2 regions of the Streptomyces sp. NPDC002265 genome follow, and region 2 is predicted to be linked to the other one. Evidence: riboswitches for the same ligand, from Rfam matches in the RefSeq annotation. Region 2 holds a riboswitch; the other holds the start of a gene.
What was found. A riboswitch is a leader RNA that binds a small molecule or an ion and turns the genes downstream of it on or off. The one in region 2 is predicted to bind glycine.

Region 1 (10,204 bases), on a different contig from region 2:
GCGGCGGACGAGCTGGAGGGCACCGTCGACGAGCTCCGGGACGACGTGAGCGCCCGGCAGCGGGAGGCGCTCCGCGACGACGGCGGCGACAGCCGGGCCGAACTGGTGGGCATCCTCTCGGGTGCCTCCGCGGTGCACGGGCCCGGTGTGAAGCTGGTCGTGAACGACGCCAAGGAAGCCACCACCGGAGGGAACGGCGATCCGCGCGAGACCTCCGGGTTCTCCGACACCGGGCGGGTGCGCGACCGGGACATGCAGCGGGTGGTCAACGGGCTGTGGGAGTCGGGCGCCGAGGCGATCTCCATCAACGGACAGCGGTTGACTGCACTGTCGGCGATCAGGGCCGCGGGGGACGCGATACTGGTCGACAACAGGCCGCTGGTGCCGCCTTACACGGTGCTCGCGGTGGGGGACGGGAAGCGGCTGAGCACCAAGTTCCAGAACAGTGCAGACGGCCTGTATCTGAACGCCTTGCAGGAGAACTACGGCATCCGGACCGCCATCTCCACGGAGAGCGCCCTCCGGCTGTCGGCCGCACCGAGTGTGATCGTACGTACAGCACAGCCGATATCCGAGAAGGGCACATCGTGATCGCCGTACTGGGCCTCGTCGTGGGAGTCGTGGCCGGCCTTTTGGTCCGCCCCGAGGTTCCGGCGGTCGTCGAGCCTTATCTTCCGATCGCCGTCGTGGCGGCTCTCGACGCCGTCTTCGGCGGTCTGCGAGCCATGCTCGACGGGATCTTCGACGACAAGGTGTTCGTCGTGTCGTTCCTGTCGAACGTGGTCGTGGCGGCGCTGATCGTCTTCCTGGGCGACAAGCTGGGTGTGGGTGCCCAGCTGTCCACGGGTGTCGTGGTCGTCCTCGGCATCCGCATCTTCTCCAACGCCGCGGCCATCCGTCGGCACGTGTTCCGGGCGTGAGACCGACGATGAGCAACCAGGACGAACAGCCTGAGCCGCGCCGGCCCGAGCCCGCGCGGCCCGAGCCGGAACGACCCGAGCCCGAGCCGGAACGACCCGAGTCCGAGGAGCGCCGGCCCGAGCCCGAGCCTGAGCGGGCCCAGCCTGAGCAGCGGCGGCCGGAGCCTGGGACCGAGCGGCGCGAGCCGGAGCAGCGGCGGGTCGAGCCTGAGCCCGAGCGGTCGCAGCCCGCGGAGCAGCGGCCGGAGCCGCGTCGGCCCGAGCTTGAGCGGTTGCGCCGGCTTCGGTCCGAGGTGGAGCGGCGGCAGCCTGAGCAGCGACGCCCCGATCTTGAGCCTCAGCGGCCTCAGCCCGAGCCACGTCGACCGGAGCCGCTCGAGTCGGAGCGGTCCCGGCCGGACTGGCGCCGGCCGGAGCAGCGGCGGGTCGAGCCTGAGCCCGAGCGGTCGCAGCCCGCGCAGCAGCGGCCGGAGCTGCGCAGGCCCGAGCCCGAACGCCCCTTGGTGCAGCGGCCCCAGTCCCAGCCGGAGTGGTCCCGGCCGCAGCCGGAGCGGCCGAGGCCGCAGCCCGAGCCGCCCCGTCCCCAGCCGGAGTGGTCCCAGCCCGAGCACGGGCTGCGCAGGGAACTGCCCGACGAGGTGCCCCCGCAGCCTGCCCAGGCCGAGCAGCCGGCCGACACGGCGGCCGAGCCCGTGCAGTCCGGTCGGCAGCGGCTGGTGCAGGGGCTGTGGCCGCCGCGTCTGTCGCGGGCCCAACTCATCGTGGCCGTCCTGCTGTTCGGCCTCGGCTTCGGGCTGGCCGTGCAGGTGGCGTCGAACAGCGACAGCGACAGCGCGCTGCGCGGCGCACGCCAGGAAGATCTTGTTCGGATCCTCGATGAACTGGATGACCGTACTCAGCGTCTTGAGGACGAGAAGCAAGGTCTCGAGAAGCAGCGCGACGAGTTGGAGAACAGCTCCGACGCGGCCGAGGAAGCCCGTAAGCAGACACTCGAGAAGGAACGGCAACTAGGCATCCTCGCGGGCACGGTGGCCGCGCAGGGGCCCGGCATCACGATGACGGTCGAGGACACGAAGGGGACGGTCCAGGCGGACATGCTGCTCGACGCGATCCAGGAACTGCGCGCGGCCGGCGCGGAGGCGATCCAGGTGAACGGGGTGCGCGTGGTCGCAAGCACGTACCTGACAGAGTCCGGGAAGAGTGTGAGCGTCGACGGGAACAAGATCAACGCTCCCTATCGTTTCAGTGTCATCGGCAAGCCGCAGGATCTCGAGCCGGCGCTCAACATCCCTGGAGGCGTGGTGCAGACACTGGAGAAGGAGCAGGCCACGGTGACCGTCGAGCGTTCGGGCAAGATCGTCGTGAACGCCTTGCGGGCGGCGGAGCGGCCTGACTACGCTCGGTCGTCCTCCCAGTGAACCGGGGGTGCATGGGGGTCGTCGCCCCAGGGCATGAGGTTGCGGGGGGTCGGCGCACCGAATGGGTGGTGCGTGGTGGAAACTGTCTGGTGGATACGGACGTTGTGAAGATGTCCGGGTCGACCGGTGTATTGAGTCAGGGTTCGTCCTGCCCCACGGGCGGGTCTGTTTCGGTCAAGGGGAATCGCCCGTGAAGTTGTTTGCGAAGTTGTTCGGCAAGAGTGCTCGAGAGGGTAACGACAACGCGACCGCTCGTCATCGCGCACAGCCCGACGCGGACGGCCAGCGGCCGTTGTTCCGGGACCAGGTGGCTGGTCCGGGTGGTGACCTCTCCGGGGGTCAGGGCGCGGCGTCAGTTGACCCTGCCCAGTCCGGCGGCATAGGTTTCGGGCAACCGTCAACCTCAAGTTCGGGTGGAGGGTTTTCCGTGTCGGCCCTGGTGTGTACGAGGTGCGGTCACCGCAACGGCGAGAACAGCCGCTTCTGTTCCAACTGTGGCGCACCGCTGCGCCCCGGTCTGACGCCCGAGCGGGCGTCCGAGACGACGTCGACGATCTCGATCTCGGGGATCGAGGCCTACGACGCCGAGGTCACCGGCCAGACGTCGGTGCCGACGCTGTCGCCCGAGGCGCAGGCGGCCGTCGACGCGCTGCCGCTGGGTTCCGCGCTCCTGGTGGTGCGCCGGGGCCCGAACTCGGGCAGCCGCTTCCTCCTGGACGGCGAGCTGACCACGGCCGGGCGGCACCCGCAGAGCGACATCTTCCTCGACGACGTGACGGTCTCGCGTCGGCATGTGGAGTTCCGGCGTGGCCAGGACGGCTCGTTCACGGTCGCCGACGTGGGCAGCCTCAACGGCACGTACGTCAACCGCGAGCGGATCGACGAGGTCCCTCTGGCCAACGGCGACGAGGTGCAGATCGGCAAGTACCGGCTGGTCTTCTACGCGAGCCAGCGAGGCTACTGACCCTCCCCCGGACTGTGTCCGGGGGGACCCCCAGGGAAGGTCCATGCTTCGAACACCGGGCGGCGGTGCCGGGCACGGCACCGCCGCGGCGGACAGTGGGCTGATGAGTATCGGCTCGGTGCTGAACACGCTGCGCGAGGAGTTCCCCGAGGTCACCATCTCCAAGATCCGATTCCTGGAGTCCGAGGGCCTCATCGAGCCGCAGCGCACCCCTTCGGGGTATCGCAAGTTCAGCATCAAGGATGTCGAGCGTCTCGGTCACGTCCTGAGGATGCAGCGCGACCACTATCTGCCGCTCAAGGTGATCCGGGAGCACCTGGACGCCATGGAGCGCGGGGAGGCCGTACGGCTGCCCGCGCTGGGGCGCCAGCGGGAGGGCGAGGCCGTCCCGGAGGTCTCCGACGGCTCCACCGCGTCCCGGATCGGGCGGGCCGAGTTGCTCGCCGCCGCGGAGGTCGGCGAGCGCGAGCTCGAGGAGTGGCAGTCCTACGGCCTGATCACCCCGCTGGAGGGCGGCGTGTACGACGCCGAGGCGGTCACGGTCGCCTCGCTCGTCATCGAGCTGGGGCGATTCGGGATCGAACCGCGCCACCTGCGGCTCATGAAGGCCGCCGCCGACCGCGAGGCCGGCCTGGTGGACCAGGTGGTGGCCCCGCTCAAGCGGCATCGCAACCCGCAGACCAGGGCACACGCCGAGGACCGTACCAAGGAGCTCGCGGGGCTCACGGTGAAGCTGCACGCGGCGCTGGTACAGACCGCTCTCGGGGTGCGGCTGCCCTGAGAGCAGGGCGGCCCCGGGGTCTGCCGGACGGCGTGATCGGGCGCCCGTTCCCGGCCCGACTACCCAAACATCCCGGGCACGGCCTAGGGTTGCTGTGTGAACGAGCTCGATGTCGTAGGTGTCCGGGTCGAAATGCCCTCCAACCAACCGATCGTGCTCCTGCGCGAAGTGGGAGGCGACCGTTACCTCCCTATCTGGATCGGGCCGGGGGAGGCGACGGCGATCGCTTTCGCCCAGCAGGGCATGGCCCCCGCGCGACCGCTGACCCACGACCTGTTCAAGGACGTGCTGGAAGCCGTCGGCCAGGAGCTGACCGAAGTGCGCATCACGGACCTGCGTGAGGGCGTCTTCTACGCGGAGCTGGTGTTCGCGAGCGGGGTGGAGGTCAGTGCCCGGCCGTCCGATGCCATAGCGCTGGCACTGCGTACCGGGACGCCGATCTACGGCAGCGACACGGTCCTGGACGACGCGGGGATCGCGATCCCGGACGAGCAGGAGGACGAGGTGGAGAAGTTCCGCGAGTTCCTCGACCAGATCTCACCCGAGGACTTCGGCAGCAGCAGCCAGTAGGCGCTGCGCGGGCGCGTCGCCCGGCCCGGGTGGCGCGCCGCGGCGGCGGCAATTGCCAGCGGCCAGTGAGTGCGTCCTGCGGCTCCCTCCGAGAGCATTCGGCTAGCCTTTCCCCGCGGTGGGGTACGGGAAACCACTCCTAGGGTGATTATCACTCGGCGTGCCGAGTGTGGCGATCGTTGACGCACCCCTGGTGACTGCCTACCGTCGAGGAGGCAGGTCAAGGACGGAGGTCGGCGTGAGCAGCAGCGGCGGCGGTATGGCTGGGGGTGCCCCGGGACGCGGTTTCGGGGCGAGCGGTCCGTACCCGCTTCACGGCAACGCGGCCGACCATGCTCCGCACCGACCTTCGGCAGTGCCGAGCAGCGGAGGGGCGACGTCCATGGCGTCCGAGCAGATCGGCTACCGGGGCCCGACGGCCTGCGCGGCCGCCGGTATCACCTACCGGCAGCTCGACTACTGGGCCCGTACCGGCCTGGTCGAACCGAGCGTGCGGCCTGCCCACGGGTCCGGGACACAGCGGCTGTACAGCTTCCGCGACGTGGTCGTCCTGAAGATCGTCAAGCGGTTCCTCGACACCGGGGTGTCGTTGCAGAACATCCGTACCGCCGTGCGGCACCTGAAGGAGCGGGGCTTCAGCGACCTGGAGCGCATGACGCTGATGAGCGACGGCGCCACGGTGTACGAGTGCACCTCGCCCGACGAGGTGCACGCGCTGCTCCAGGGCGGGCAGGGCGTCTTCGGGATCGCCGTGGGCGTGGTGTGGCGGGATGTGGAGAGCGCCCTGTCACAGCTGCACGGGGAGCGGATCGACACCGGGGAGACCCTGGTCGGACCCAACCCGGCCGACGAGCTGGCGCGGCGGCGCAACCGGGCCGTCTGAGGTCCGCCCCGGCGCCGCGCGAGGGCAATGTCAGTGGCGTAGGGCAGCATCGGAGATGTGAGAACCGCGCCCACGATCCTGCATCTCGACATGGATGCCTTCTTCGCCTCGGCGGAGCAGGCGTCCAAGCCGAGCCTGCGGGGAAAGGCCGTCGTCGTGGGCGGGCTGGGACCGCGCGGGGTGGTGGCGACCGCTTCGTACGAGGCACGGGTCTTCGGCGTGAACTCGGCGATGCCCATGGCCCAGGCCCGACGGCTGGTGCCGAACGCGGCCTATCTCGTGCCCCGATTCGGGTTCTACCGTTCGATCAGCGAGCAGGTGATGGCGCTGCTGCGGGGTCTGTCGCCGCTGGTGGAGCCGTTGAGCCTGGACGAGGCGTTCGTGGACCTGGAGGCCGGGGGAGCGGCCTGGGACGCCGGGTCGGCCCGCTCGGCGGGGGTGAAACTGCGTGCCGACATCCGGGCGGTGACGGGGCTCACGGGGTCCGTGGGGCTGGCCGCGTCGAAGATGCTGGCGAAGATCGCCTCCGAGCAGGCCAAGCCGGACGGTCTGGTGCTGATCGAGCCGGGCACCGAGCGGGCGCTGCTCGGGCCCATGTCGGTGCGGACCCTGCCGGGCGTCGGTCCGGCCACCGGCGACCATCTGCGGCGGGCCGGGATCACCACGGTCGACGAGATCGCCGGGGCCGGTGAGGACGAGCTCGTCCGGCTGCTGGGCAAGGCGCACGGCCACGCGCTGCACGCGATGGCGCTGGCGCGCGACGACCGGCCCGTGGTGGCCGAGCGGGAGGCCAAGTCGGTGTCGGTCGAGGACACGTACGACGTCGACATCCACGACCGGCTCAGGGTGGGGTTCGAGGTGGCGCGGCTGGCCGACCGGTGCGTGGGGCGGCTGCGCGGGGCGGGCCTGTCCGGGCGGACGATCGTGCTGAAGGTGCGGCGGTACGACTTCTCCACCCTGACCCGGTCCGAGACGCTGCGCGGCCCCACCGACGATCCGGCCGTCGTGCGGGAGGCGGCGGCCAGGCTGCTCGACTCCGTGGACACCACGGGCGGTGTACGGCTGCTCGGGGTGGGCGTGACGGGGCTGGCCGACTACACGCAGGAGGATCTGTTCGCGCAGGCGGCCGGCGAACAGGCGGGCGCCGTGGAGCAGGAGGCGGCAGCGGACGAGTCCGTACCGCAGCCGCCGGAGCCGGTCGAGCGGCACTGGCCGGCCGGACACGACGTACGGCATGCCGAGCACGGGCCCGGGTGGGTGCAGGGCAGCGGTCTCGGCCGGGTCACCGTACGGTTCGAGACGCCCGACTCGGCTCCCGGCCGGGTGCGGACCTTCCGGATCGACGACCCCGACCTGGAACCGGCGGATCCACTGCCACTGGTGCGGCGAAGACCGGTGGAGGCCGAGGATCCGGGAGCGGTCCGCGGCGCCGAGGAGGAGGATGCGGCGGCCGAGGGGGAACCGCCGGCCGAGGAGCCGTCGAGCGCTGCGGAGCACGCGGCCGGCTGACGGCGGGCTCGGAGACCTGACGGGTGACGGGACGGAGCCCCGGCTGTCCGGAACGTCACGGACCGGAGGGAGGCTCGGGGCGTGCCGGTGCGGTGCGATCTCCGTCACCGGGCATCCGGTGCACCCCGATCGCCGTCGACGGTGACCAGGCAGGTCGGCGAGGGGACCAACTGTCTCCGGCGGGCGTGCCGGGCCTGGCCGCGGCAGCTCTCCAGGGCCACCGTGGGCCGGCGGGTGCGGGCGCCGGCGTCAGGACTCGTCCGGGCCGGCCAGCTTGCCGAAGTCGTGGTCCGGGAAGGGAGGCGGGGCTGCGATGTCGAGGCCGTAGTGGTGGTAGAGCTGGAGTTCCTGTTCGGGGGAGAGGTGACGGCCGACGCCGAAGTCGGGGGCGTCCTTGATCAGAGTGCGGTCGAACGGGACGCGCAGTGCGCCCTCGACCAGTTCGCTGGGCTCGAGCGGGACGAAAGCGTCCCTCGAGAACAGACCGGTACGTATGGCTGCCCACTCCGGTACACCGGTGGCGTCGTCGAGGTACACCTCGTCGACGGTTCCGATCTTTGTGCCGTTGCGGTCGAACGCCTTGCGGCCGATCAGGTTGCGCGGATCGACATCGGTCTGCACGGTCCCTCCTCCAGGTCGCAAACTCATCCGTAAGCACTACAAAAGAGCACATTCAGGAAGGTGGCCACTCGAAGACTCCCGTGTTGAGGTCGCTGGTACTCTGGCAAGCGGCTGCTGACCCCGTGCGGGAGAGTCCTCCGGACATCACCGGAGGCGCCGAAGGAGCAAATCCTCCCCGGAATCTCTCAGGCACACGTACCGCACGGACGAGGTCACTCTGGAAAGCAGGACGGGTGTCGACGACCCGCGTCCTCACCGACGGTGAAAGCCGGTGACCCCATTCCGGGCGATCCGGTGAAGCTCTCAGGTTGAGATGACAGAGGGGGAGGCCGTCCGGGTACCCGCGCCAGGGTGCCCCTCGCAGGTCGCGTCAGACCAGGAGGCCTCCGCAATGACCGCCCACCGTATTCCGCTCTCCGAGCTCGAACAGGGAATCCCGTTCGAGCAGCGCCACATCGGGCCCGACCTCGAGGCACGGGCCAAGATGCTCGCCCAGGTCGGGTACGGCTCGCTGGACGACCTCACGGCAGCCGCGGTACCGGATGTGATCAAGAACGCCGACGCCCTGGACCTGCCGGGCGCGCGCACCGAGGCCGAGGTGCTGGCCGAGCTGCGCTCCCTGGCCGACCGCAACCAGGTCCTCGGCTCGATGATCGGCCTCGGCTACTACGGGACCTTCACGCCGCCCGTCATCCTGCGCAACGTGATGGAGAACCCGGCCTGGTACACGGCGTACACGCCGTACCAGCCGGAGATCTCGCAGGGCCGCCTGGAAGCGCTGCTGAACTTCCAGACGACGGTCGCCGAACTCACCGGGCTGCCGACCTCGGGCGCCTCGCTGCTCGACGAGGGCACGGCCGCCGCCGAGGCGATGGCGCTGTCCCTGCGCATGGGCAAGAACAAGAAGGGCCTGTTCCTGGTCGACGCGGACGCGCTGCCGCAGACCATCGCCGTGATCGAGACCCGCGCCGAGCCGACCGGCGTCGAGGTGGTCGTCGCCGACCTCAGCGACGGCATCCCGGCCGAGATCGCCGAGCGCGAGATCAACGGTGTCCTCCTCCAGTACCCGGGCGCCTCCGGTGCCGTGCGTGACCTCAAGCCGGTCATCGACCAGGCCCACGAGCTGGGCGCGCTGGTCACGGTCGCCGCCGACCTGCTCGCGCTGACGCTGCTCACCTCGCCCGGCGAGCTGGGCGCGGACATCGCGGTCGGCACCACCCAGCGCTTCGGCGTGCCGATGGGCTTCGGCGGACCCCACGCCGGCTACATGGCGGTGCACGAGAAGTTCGCGCGCAGCCTGCCCGGCCGTCTCGTGGGCGTCTCCGTCGACGCCGACGGCAACCGGGCCTACCGCCTCGCTCTTCAGACCCGTGAGCAGCACATCCGCCGGGAGAAGGCGACCAGCAACATCTGCACCGCGCAGGTGCTGCTCGCCGTGATGGCGGGCATGTACGCGGTCTACCACGGGCCCGACGGCCTGAAGGCGATCGCCGGCCGCACCCACCGCTACGCCACGCTCCTCGCCGCGGGCCTCACCGCCGGCGGTGTCGAGGTCGTGCACGGCGCGTTCTTCGACACGCTCACCGCGCGGGTCCCGGGCCGGGCCGCCGAGACCGTGGCGGCCGCGCGCGAGCGCGGGGTCAACCTGCACCTCGTCGACGCCGACCGGGTGTCCATGTCCTGCGACGAGACCACCACGCGCGCGCAGCTCGCCGCCGTGTGGACGGCGTTCGGGGTCGAGGCCGACATCGAGGCGCTGGACGCGGTCACCGAGGAGACCCTGCCGGCCGCGCTGCAGCGCACCGACGTCTACCTGACCCACCCGGTCTTCCACCAGCACCGCTCGGAGACCGCGATGCTCCGCTACCTGCGCAAGCTCTCCGACCGCGACTACGCGCTCGACCGGGGCATGATCCCGCTGGGCTCCTGCACCATGAAGCTGAACGCGACCACCGAGATGGAGCCGGTCACCTGGCCCGAGTTCGGCCAGCTGCACCCCTTCGCGCCCGCCGACCAGGCGCAGGGCTACCTCACGCTCATCCGTGAGCTGGAGGAGCGGCTCGCCGAGGTCACCGGCTACGACAAGGTGTCCCTCCAGCCCAACGCCGGTTCGCAGGGTGAGCTGGCCGGTCTGCTCGCGGTGCGCGGCTACCACCGGGCCAACGGTGACGACCAGCGGACCGTCTGCCTGATCCCGTCCTCCGCGCACGGCACCAACGCCGCCAGTGCGGTCATGGCCGGTATGAAGGTCGTCGTCGTGAAGACCGCCGAGGACGGCGAGATCGACGTCGAGGACCTCCGGGCGAAGATCGAGCAGCACCGTGAGCAGCTGTCGGTGCTGATGATCACGTACCCCTCGACGCACGGCGTGTTCGAGGAGCATGTCGCCGACATCTGCGCTCAGGTGCACGAGGCGGGCGGCCAGGTCTACGTGGACGGGGCCAACCTCAACGCGCTCGTGGGGCTCGCCAAGCCGGGGCACTTCGGCGGCGACGTCTCGCACCTGAACCTGCACAAGACGTTCTGCATCCCGCACGG
Region 2 (10,204 bases):
CGGTCTTCTTGTCCACCTTGTGGTGGGTGCGGTACGCCTCCACGATCTGCTGACCGATCGTGTAGTACGGGTGCAGCGCGGACAGCGGGTCCTGGAAGATCATCGCCATCTGCCGGCCACGCAGCTTGCGCACGTGGTCGGGGTCGGCGGAGAGCAGCTCCGTGCCGTCCAGCCAGATCTCGCCGGAGATCTGCGCCTTGCGCTTGCCGTACTGGCCCGCGGTGTGCAGACCCATGATGCCGAGCGAGGTGACCGACTTGCCGGAGCCCGACTCGCCCACGATGCCGAGCGTCTTGCCCTTCTCCAGCTTGAAGCTGAGCCCGTCGACGGACTTGACCAGACCGTCGTCGGTCGGGAAGTGCACCTTCAGGTCGCGCACTTCGAGGAAGGAACTCGGAGCGGGCGAGGCGGACGTGGGCTCGCCCACGGCCGCGCCGCTCTTGCTGAGTTCGGTCATGAAAGCCTCACTCGAGGGTCGATCACGGCATACAGGACGTCCACCAGCAGGTTGGCGATCAGCACAGCCAGCGAGGTGACCAGGGTGACGCCCAGGATGATGGGCAGGTCCTGGTTCTTGATGCCGTTGAGCACCGCCTGGCCGAGGCCGGGCAGGCTGAACGTGGTCTCGGTCAGGATCGCGCCGCCGATGAGGGCGCCGAGGTCCATGCCGAGCATGGTCAGGATGGGGGTCATCGTCGAGCGCATGGCGTGCTTGCCGATGACGGTGCCCTCACGCAGGCCCTTGGCGCGGGCGGTGCGGATGTAGTCCTCGCCGAGGATCTCCAGCATGGTGGCGCGGGTGATCCGGGCGTACATCGCCGCGTAGAGGAAGGCGAGGGTGATCCAGGGCAGGATCATGCCGCCGAACCAGCCGGTGAAGCTCTGGTCGAGCGGTACGTACTCGCCGTCGAACCACTTCAGTCCGAAGACGAAGACGGCCAGGGCGAGCATGCCCGTGAAGTAGATGGGGAGGGAGACACCCGCGAGGGCGACGACCATCGCGCCGCGGTCCCACAGGGTGCCCCGCTTGAGCGCGGAGAGGACACCCGCCGAGACACCGAGCACCAGCCACAGGACGGCGGCACCGAGCGCGAGACCCAGGGTCACCGGGAAGCGGTCGGTGAGCACCGGCCAGACGGCCTGCTCGCTGCGGAAGGAGTAGCCGAAGCACGGGGCGGCGCAGTGGGTGACATCGCCGCCGGCCGCGTAGGTGCGACCGGTGAAGATGCCCTTGAAGAACTCCCAGACCTGAAGGTAGATCGGGTCGTCCAGGCCCAGCTTCACCCGCACGGCTTCGACGGCCGCGGGGTCCGCCTGCTTGCCCACGAAGCTCGTGGCGACGTCGACGCCTGCCCACTTGGGGACAAGGAAGAAGATGCCGAAGACCACCATGATGATGACCACGAGCATCACTGCGGCGGCGAAGAGCCGCCTGATGAGGTAAGCGAGCACAGCTCTCGGCCCGCTGCGGACCGCGGGCCACCGGAGGTCGTCCGGTGGCCCGCGATCACGCCGCGCCGGCCTTCACCTGCCTTTCGTGCCGTTCGGCGGGTGTGCCGGGTTTACTTCGTGGACTTCAGGCCGAGGTTGACGAAGTCGTACATACCGCTGTAACCGTCGGTGGTGTACACGTTCGCCAGGTTGCTACCGCGCCAGTTGATGAACTTCTCGAACACGAAGGGCAGGTAGTACGCGCCCTCCATGACCTTGTGGTTGATCTCGGTCGAGATCTTGGTCTTGCCGGCGTCGTCCAGCGTGGTGACGTACTGGTCGAACAGGCCGTCGATGGCCTTGTCCTTGATCAGCGCGTAGTTCGAGTTACCGCTGTCGAGGATGTACTTGCTGTCCCACAGCGGCAGACCGAAGCCCTGGACGGACGGGAAGTCGGGACCCCAGCCCATGATGATGATGCCGTAGCCCTTCTTGGCCACGTTGGCGGGGCTGCCGATGATACCGGTGGTCTGCGAGCCGTCGTACTGGTCGATCTCGGCGTTGATGCCGATCTTCTTCAGCGACGCCTGGAGCGACTGGGCGGTGGCCACCTCGACCGGCTTGTTGTTACGCACCGCGATGGTGGTGGAGAAGCCGTTCGGCTTGCCGCAGGCCTTCAGGGCCTCCTTGGCCTTGGCCTCGTTGCCGTTCTTGTTCGCACCGTTGAGCTCGTACGGGTCGTAGCTCTGGCCCTCGGCGCCCGCGACGGACGGCGGGAGCATGTTGGTGCCGATGTCGCCACCGGCGACCGGGCCGCCGCGCGCGGTCTGCAGCGAGACGTGGTCGGCGCCGTAGATGACGGCCTTGCGGCACTCGGCGTTGTCGAACGGCTTCACGCTCTGCGGGAAGACCGCGTAACGGACGTAGCCGGAGACCGGGTTGTCCAGGTTGTCCTTGTGCTGCTTCAGGGCGGTGGTGCGGCCCTGCGGCGACATGCCGGTCTGGTTGATGTCCAGGTCCAGGTCACCGCTGATCAGACGCTGGTCCAGGTCGTTGGCGTTCGAGAAGAACTTGACCGAGATCTTGTCCGGGTAGGCCTTGCGGATCGGGTCCGAGGCCTGGTCCCAGGAGGTGTTGCGGACCAGGGTCAGGTCCTTGCCCGGCGCGTAGGACTCGAACTTGTACGGGCCCGAGGAGAACGGGTGCAGGCCGTACTTGGACTTGGTGTCCATGTCCTGGCGGACCGGGGAGGCCGAGACCAGGGCCAGCATCTCCTCGAAGTCCGAGTTCGCCACCGGCAGGTGGAAGACGATGGTCTTGTCGTCCGGCGTGTCGATCGCCTTCAGACCGAGCTTGTCCGCGGACGTGTCCTTGTAGGGGCCCTTGTAGGCACCCTTCGGGTCCAGGACGTCCTTCAGGTACACGGGGCCGCCGGACAGCACGTCCTGCGCCCACACGCGCTCGATGCCGTACTTGATGTCCTTGGAGGTGATCGGCTTGCCGTCCTCCCACTTCACGCCGTCACGCAGCGTGTAGGTGTAGGTCTTGCCGGCGTCCGTGACCTTGGCGAGGCCCGTGGCGAGGTCCGGGGTGACCTCGGCGCCGGCCTTGCCGGGCTCCGTCTTGCCCGTGACGAGCTGGCGGCTGTAGTAGCGCGCGAAGTTCCACATGAAGCCGTAGTAGCCACGCGTGGTGTCCCACGAGTCGGCGTCCTGGGCTCCACCGAACTTCAGCGTGCCGCCCTTCTTGGCGAGCGAGGCCTGAGCGACCTTGTTGTTCGCGGCGTCGAAGCCGGCAGCGCCGTTCTTCGAGCCACCGTTGTCGTCAGTACCGCCACCGCCGCCGCACGCCGCCGTGGTCAGCAGCGCGGCGACCGCGGCAGCAGCGGCCAGCGCCTGCTTACGCCGCCCTGAGGTGCGTTGGGTAGTCACGATCTCGGATCCTCCGGATTTGATGAGAGACCCCGTGTGAGGCCACGGGACGCTTGGGGTACGGCGGTTCAGCGGGAGGCCTTCGGGTCCAGCGCGTCACGCACGCCGTCGCCGAAGAGGTTGAAGGCCAGAACGGTGATGAAGATCGCTACGCCGGGCACGACCATGTACATGGGGTCCGAGTCGTAGTAGTCGATCGCGTTCGAGAGCATCTGGCCCCAGGAGGCCGTGGGCGGCTTCACGCCCACGCCCAGGAAGCTGAGCGCGGCCTCGGTGAGGATGTTCGTGGGGATCATCATCGTCGTGTACACGATGATCGGCGCGACCAGGTTGGGCAGCAGTTCCTTGAACAGGATGTAGAGCTGGCCGGCACCCAGCGAGCGGGCGGCCTCGACGTACTCGCGCTCACGCAGCGAGAGGGTCTGGCCGCGCACCACGCGGCCGATGTAGGGCCAGCCGAAGAAGCCGATGACCAGGATCATCACGAAGACGCGCACGCCGGTGCCGTGCAGGCCCAGCATGTCGTTCGGCATGACCGAGACCAGGGCGATGATGAAGAGCAGCTGCGGGAAGGCCAGCAGACCGTCCATGACCCGGCTGATGAGCGAGTCGACCCAGCCGCCGAAGAAACCGGCGAGGATGCCGAGGACGGTGCCGAGGACGACGGCCACGACGGCCGACAGGAAGCCCACCAGGAGCGAGATCTGGGCGCCGTACAGGATGCGGGCGAAGATGTCGCGGCCGTTGACCGGCTCGACGCCCAGCAGGTGGTCGCCGCTCAGGCCGCCGAGGGAGCCGGTGGGCGTGCCGAACAGCGGGTCGATCAGGTTCTCGTGGTACGCGTCGGGGTCCTGCCCGACCAGGCTCGTGATCACCGGAGCGAGCAGGGCTATCGCGATGAGCACGAGCACCACGATGCCGCCCGTCAGAGCGAGCTTGTCCCGCTTGAGGCGCTCCCAGGCGATCCGGCCCAGGGAACGACCCTGTACGGCCTTGGCGTCGGCGGTGGCGACCGCCGCTTCTTCGGCCGCGCTCGGGGCCGCATCCGCGGTCGGCTCGTGCAATGGTGCCGTCATCTGGCAGGGACCCCTCTCAACCGGCGGTAGCCGGCCCACACTTGCCGCGGTAGCGGCGTGATCAGTCCGTCGTACACAGGGGCGAAACTCCCCTGGTCTGGGAGTCTTCAATGCCTGGGCGATCGGTCGCCAGACTTGGCGGCTAATGGATGCGTAAACGTGATGCCACCAAGAGGGTTCCGTTATCCGGACAGTGGGTAACGGGGGTCGGACACGGACGAGTTCTGAAAATTAGGACACTTCACGCTTTTACGCCCCGATCTACGCGCGCAGACGAGGCTCTTCCGCTGCGCGCCGCCGCGGCCTTGAGATGACAGCCCGTCAGTAACGTCCGGGTGCGGGCGGGTATCCGTACCCGCCCGCCGGTGCCTGCACGTGGGCCTCACGGTCGTAGAAGGGGCGCGCGCCCGCCCGCATCCACATCACGACCGGGTCGTGCTCGTCGGACATCGCCACCGTGGACACCGGCAGCCCGTCCGGCACCGCGCCGATGGACTGCTGCATCATCGCCCGCACCGAGTCGACGGCGGCCGGCGAGGTGTCGTACACGTCGAGACCGATGACCAGGTACGGAGCCCCGAGCGTCGGCTGCACCCAGGCGCGGCGCAGCGCGCGCACCGCGGGGGTGCGGTGGGCGTTCTGCGCGAGCAGGGCGTAGAACTGCGGGATCTCGATGCCCGGCTCCGACAGCCGCAGCGGACCGGCCGGCTGACGCTCCAGACCCGTGGCGATCCGCCGCAGGTCGAGCCAGGGGATGCCGAGCCCGCCGCCGGGGGCGTGCGGGTTCAGCCAGAGGCCGAAGTGGTCGGGGTAGAGGGTGCGGGCGACGTCGAGGCCGTCCACGACCTCGTACGAACGGTTCCAGCCACTGGCCGAGAGCTCCTGGGCGGAGGTGACGCACGGCGCGTAGCCGTAGCCGTCGACCTCCATGTTCCCGTACTGGGCGTCGGGCGAGCCGGCCTGGCCGTGCCACAGCAGCATCCAGACCTGGCCGGAGGACGGGGTCGCGAGCGCACGCAGCAGCGCCTCGTAGGCGTCGTAACGCCCGGGCGTGACCTGGCGCAGCATGTGCTCGACCTGCCCGGTCGCGGCAGTGCCGCTCGCGCTCACCCTTTACCGCCCCTTCGAGAAACGTGGCCCTGGATATGAAACCACCTTAGGCGGCGGAGTCGGCAACAGCCGCCCAGGAGTTCGGAGGTTGTTGCCGAGCGGCCGGGGCGGCCGGGGGACACCGGGGCCGGTGGCCGGTCGCCGGTGTCCGGTGGCCGACAACCGCTGTCCGGTCGCCGGTGTCCGCGTCCGCCGTCAGTGGCCGCGCTGGTAGAACGGGCGCACCCGCTCCCGCATCCACTCCGTCACCGGGTCCTCGACCACGTCGAGCAGGACGAGGTTGACCGGCCAGCGGACGGCGGCCCGGGCCAGCGCCCGGCCGAGCGCGTCCATCGGCAGGACCCGCAGGTCGCCCTCCCACCGGGACAGCTCGACCCCGACGAACAGCACGGGCTCGCCGGTCTCGACCTCGGCCAGGGCGCGGCGGGCCGTCAGCACGACCCCGGTCTCCGCGAACTCGGCCGATGCCGCGGCGAGGAAGTCCACCGGGTCGTCCTGCCAGTCCGGCTCGAACAGCCGCACCCGGCCGCCGCTCGCGAACCCGTCCAGCGGGGTCCGCCCGCTGCGGCACAGCTCCGCCACGGCCGGCGGCGGCAGCGGGATGCCCACCACGCCGTCGGGGTTCACGATGAGGCCGGCCTGCGGCGGCAGCCCGCGGGCGAACTCCACGGCCGGCGCGACGGTGTACGACATGTGCGTGCCGACGACCTGGCGGAACTGCTCCTCGGAGCTGAAGACCGGCACGTACACCTGGCCCTCGATCTCCAGTGTGGGCAGGTCGAGGGGGCCGCTGTGCGGGCCGCCGCCGTTGGGCAGCGGCACCCAGACGAAGCTGCGGCCGAGGACCTCGACGATCCGGCCGCCGGCCGTCGGGACGCCGACCGAGGCGGAGAGCACCTCCTCCAGTTCGTTGCCGGGCCATCCGCCGTGCGGATGGGGGTGCGCCTGTGCGGGGAAGCCCGCGGGAAGGTCCGCGGGAAGGTCCGCCGGGAAGTCCATCTCTCTACCGCCTGCTGGGAACCGCTGCTGTGGCTGAAAGGCTAACCGGTACGGGCCCGCGCGGGATCGTCCCCGGGACGGATCGGCGGCGGAACCGGTCAGGGGGCGAAGTCGATCCGGCGCAGGACGTCCGCCGCGTCCCGGTCCAGCAGGACCGCCGAGGCACAGCCCCGGGGCAGTTCGCCCCGCTCCACGGCGCGCAGCAGCCGGGCGGCCGCGCGGCGGTGGCGCAGGAAGGCGTAGCGCGACACACCGCGGCCCCGGTCGCGCTGCCCGGCCAGTGCCGCGGACGGGGTGACGTCGAGCAGCAGCAGGTGCAGGGTGCCGCCCCGGCGGCGGGCCGCGCGGGCCAGCCAGTCGCGCACCCAGGCCTGGGTGCCGCAGTCGTGCACGACGACTCCCCCGCCCGCGCGCAGCGCCCTGTGCAGCCCGGCGTAGTGGGCGAGGCGGACGAGCGGGCGGTAGACGGCGTACGGCAGGAAGCGCGGCGTCCGGCCGTCCCAGCGGTCGCGGGTGTCCTGGGAGTCGACGCCGACCCCCCGTACCGCCCGCCGCATCAGCGTGGACTTGCCGCTGCCGGGCAGGCCGGTGACCACGACCAGGTCGTGGGGGCCGAAGACCAGGCCGTGCGGGCTGTGCCCGGAGCGCTCGCGCAGATCGCGGACGACCGGTGCGGGCCGCGGGGCGCGCGTCTCGACCGCCGGGGCAGCGCTCTGCTCGGGCAGTGCGGTGGCCGAGCCGGCCACATACGCCGTGATCCTGTTCACCGTGATCGTCCTCCCCTGGGGTCAGGTAAGTCCTTTCCCCACTGAGCGTAAAGAGAAGGTAATGCGTGGCGCTTCGGGATTTCGTGCTCGTTCCGCCACAAGCCGGTGACAGCGGCGGCCCGCCCCCGGCCGGGCGCGCCGGGCGCACCCCCGGGGCGCGAGCACGGCGGGCCCGTGCCCCGGGGAGGCGAGGAGGGCCTGCCCCCGGCGCGACGAGGCGTGCAATGATGTGCGCGCCAACTGCATACCGGCCGTTTGAATCCGCGCGGGAGAGTTCCCGGCAGCCGTGCTGCCCGGGGCGCCGAAGGAGCAAGTCCCTCCCTTGAATCTCTCAGGCACCGTTACCGCGTGGGCGAGGCACATCTGAAAAGCGGACCGCTGTGACAGCGGTCCCACCCAAGGTGCAAGTCGTGTCCCCGAGTGGTCACGACGAACCTCTCAGGTTCCGATGACAGATGGGGAGGAACGACCTCGCCCTTCCCCGTGCTCGGATTCGCTCCCGCGCGGGGGACCCATCGCATTGGGAGACGACCGTCCGATGAGCAGCACGCCACCCCGTCACACCGCGCTCGACGCCCTGCACCGTTCGCTCGGCGCGACCATGACCGACTTCGCCGGCTGGGACATGCCCCTGCGCTACGGCTCCGAGCGCGACGAGCACACCGCGGTGCGCACGAAGGCCGGTCTGTTCGACCTCTCGCACATGGGTGAGATCACGGTGACCGGCCCGCAGGCCGCGCAGCTGCTGAACCACGCCCTGGTCGGCAACATCGCCTCCGTCGGCGTCGGCCGCGCCCGCTACACCATGATCTGCCAGGCCGACGGCGGCATCCTGGACGACCTGATCGTCTACCGGCTGGCCGAGACCGAGTACATGGTCGTCGCCAACGCCTCCAACGCGCAGGTCGTGCTCGACGCGCTGGTGGAGCGGGCGGCCGGCTTCGACGCCGAGGTCCGCGACGACCGCGACGCCTACGCGCTGATCGCCGTGCAGGGCCCGGAGTCCCCCGGCATCCTCAAGTCGCTCACCGACGCCGACCTCGACGGCCTGAAGTACTACGCGGGCCTGCCCGGCACCGTCGCGGGCGTCCCCGCGCTGATCGCGCGCACCGGCTACACCGGCGAGGACGGCTTCGAGCTGTTCGTGGCCCCGGCCGACGCGGAGCGGCTGTGGCAGGCGCTGACCGAGGCGGGCGCGCCCGTCGGGCTGGTCCCGTGCGGTCTGTCCTGCCGGGACACGCTGCGCCTGGAGGCGGGCATGCCGCTGTACGGGCACGAGCTGACCACCTCCCTGACGCCCTTCGACGCCGGTCTCGGCCGGGTCGTGAAGTTCGAGAAGGAGGGTGACTTCGTGGGCCGCGAGGCGCTGACCGAGGCGGCCGCCCGCGCCCAGGACAACCCGCCGCGCGTCCTGGTCGGCCTGGTCGCCGAGGGCCGCCGCATCCCGCGCGCCGGCTTCGCGGTCGTCGTCGGCGGCGAGGTGATCGGCGAGGTCACCTCGGGCGCGCCGTCCCCCACGCTGGGCAAGCCGATCGCCATGGCGTACGTCGACGCGGCACACGCGGTGCCGGGCGCGCCGGGAGTCGGCGTGGACATCCGGGGCACTCACGAGCCGTACGAGGTCGTGGCTCTGCCCTTCTACAAGCGCCAGAAGTAGACACTGGGCGCGGTCCACATGTGACACCGCGCACTTTCCGCTGCTCAGCGGCGGTTCCCGTTGTCCCCCATTCAGCAGCACTTCCCTGCGTACAGGAGAATTCAGGCCATGAGCAACCCCCAGCAGCTGCGCTACAGCAAGGAGCACGAGTGGCTGTCGGGCGCCGAGGACGGCGTCTCGACGGTCGGCATCACGGAGCACGCGGCCAACGCGCTCGGCGATGTCGTCTTCGTACAGCTCCCGGAGGTCGGTGACACGGTGGCCGCGGGCGAGACCTGCGGCGAGCTGGAGTCGACCAAGTCGGTCAGCGACCTGTACTCCCCCGTCGACGGCGAGATCACCGAGGTCAACGAGGACGTGGTGAACGACCCGTCGCTGGTGAACTCGGCCCCCTTCGAGGGCGGCTGGCTGTTCAAGGTGCGCGTCACGGGCGAGCCCGCCGAGCTGCTCTCCGCCGACGAGTACACCGCCTTTTCCGCCGGCTGAGGAGTCCCGGACACATGTCGCTTCTGAACACGCCCCTGCACGAGCTCGACCCGGACATCGCCGCCGCGGTCGACGCCGAGCTGCGCCGCCAGCAGTCCACCCTGGAGATGATCGCCTCCGAGAACTTCGCGCCGGTCGCGGTGATGGAGGCACAGGGCTCGGTCCTGACCAACAAGTACGCCGAGGGCTACCCGGGCCGCCGCTACTACGGCGGCTGCGAGCACGTCGACGTCGCCGAGCAGATCGCCATCGACCGGGTCAAGGAGCTGTTCGGCGCCGAGTACGCCAACGTGCAGCCCCACTCGGGCGCCTCCGCCAACCAGGCCGCTCTGTTCGCGCTGGCCCAGCCGGGCGACACCATCCTCGGCCTGGACCTGGCCCACGGCGGTCACCTGACCCACGGGATGCGGCTGAACTTCTCCGGCAAGCAGTTCGACGTGGTCGCGTACCACGTGGACGAGGCCGGCCTGGTCGACATGGCCGAGGTCGAGCGGCTCGCCAAGGAGCACCGCCCCAAGGTGATCATCGCGGGCTGGTCGGCGTACCCGCGGCAGCTGGACTTCGCCGAGTTCCGCCGGATCGCGGACGAGGTCGAGGCCTACCTGTGGGTCGACATGGCGCACTTCGCGGGCCTGGTCGCGGCGGGTCTGCACCCGAACCCGGTCCCGTTCGCGGACGTGGTCACCTCCACCACGCACAAGACCCTCGGCGGCCCCCGCGGCGGCATCATCCTGGCGAAGAAGGAGT

Region 1: it holds a riboswitch for glycine, as region 2 does, so the genes downstream of both, gcvP (aminomethyl-transferring glycine dehydrogenase) here and gcvT (glycine cleavage system aminomethyltransferase GcvT) in region 2, are expected to answer to the same signal.

What each region holds. Positions count from the first base shown of each region.
Region 1 is NZ_JBEOWS010000247.1:830-11,033, reverse strand. It holds gene ABT085_RS32500 (DUF881 domain-containing protein) at 1-591, shown strand, start outside; gene ABT085_RS32495 (small basic family protein) at 588-920, shown strand; gene ABT085_RS32490 (DUF881 domain-containing protein) at 1,535-2,338, shown strand; gene ABT085_RS32485 (zinc-ribbon and FHA domain-containing protein) at 2,400-3,302, shown strand; gene ftsR (transcriptional regulator FtsR) at 3,346-4,083, shown strand; gene ABT085_RS32475 (bifunctional nuclease family protein) at 4,180-4,653, shown strand; gene ABT085_RS32470 (MerR family transcriptional regulator) at 4,892-5,536, shown strand; gene ABT085_RS32465 (DNA polymerase IV) at 5,594-7,045, shown strand; gene ABT085_RS32460 (PRC-barrel domain-containing protein) at 7,295-7,666, opposite strand; glycine riboswitch at 7,782-7,877, shown strand; gene gcvP (aminomethyl-transferring glycine dehydrogenase) at 8,058-10,204, shown strand, end outside.
Region 2 is NZ_JBEOWS010000007.1:47,107-57,310, forward strand. It holds gene ABT085_RS02490 (ABC transporter ATP-binding protein) at 1-457, opposite strand, end outside; gene ABT085_RS02495 (ABC transporter permease subunit) at 454-1,452, opposite strand; gene ABT085_RS02500 (ABC transporter substrate-binding protein) at 1,563-3,362, opposite strand; gene ABT085_RS02505 (ABC transporter permease) at 3,431-4,438, opposite strand; gene ABT085_RS02510 (enhanced serine sensitivity protein SseB C-terminal domain-containing protein) at 4,760-5,548, opposite strand; gene ABT085_RS02515 (enhanced serine sensitivity protein SseB) at 5,744-6,547, opposite strand; gene ABT085_RS02520 (AAA family ATPase) at 6,646-7,320, opposite strand; glycine riboswitch at 7,571-7,671, shown strand; glycine riboswitch at 7,672-7,779, shown strand; gene gcvT (glycine cleavage system aminomethyltransferase GcvT) at 7,853-8,971, shown strand; gene gcvH (glycine cleavage system protein GcvH) at 9,080-9,457, shown strand; gene glyA (serine hydroxymethyltransferase) at 9,472-10,204, shown strand, end outside.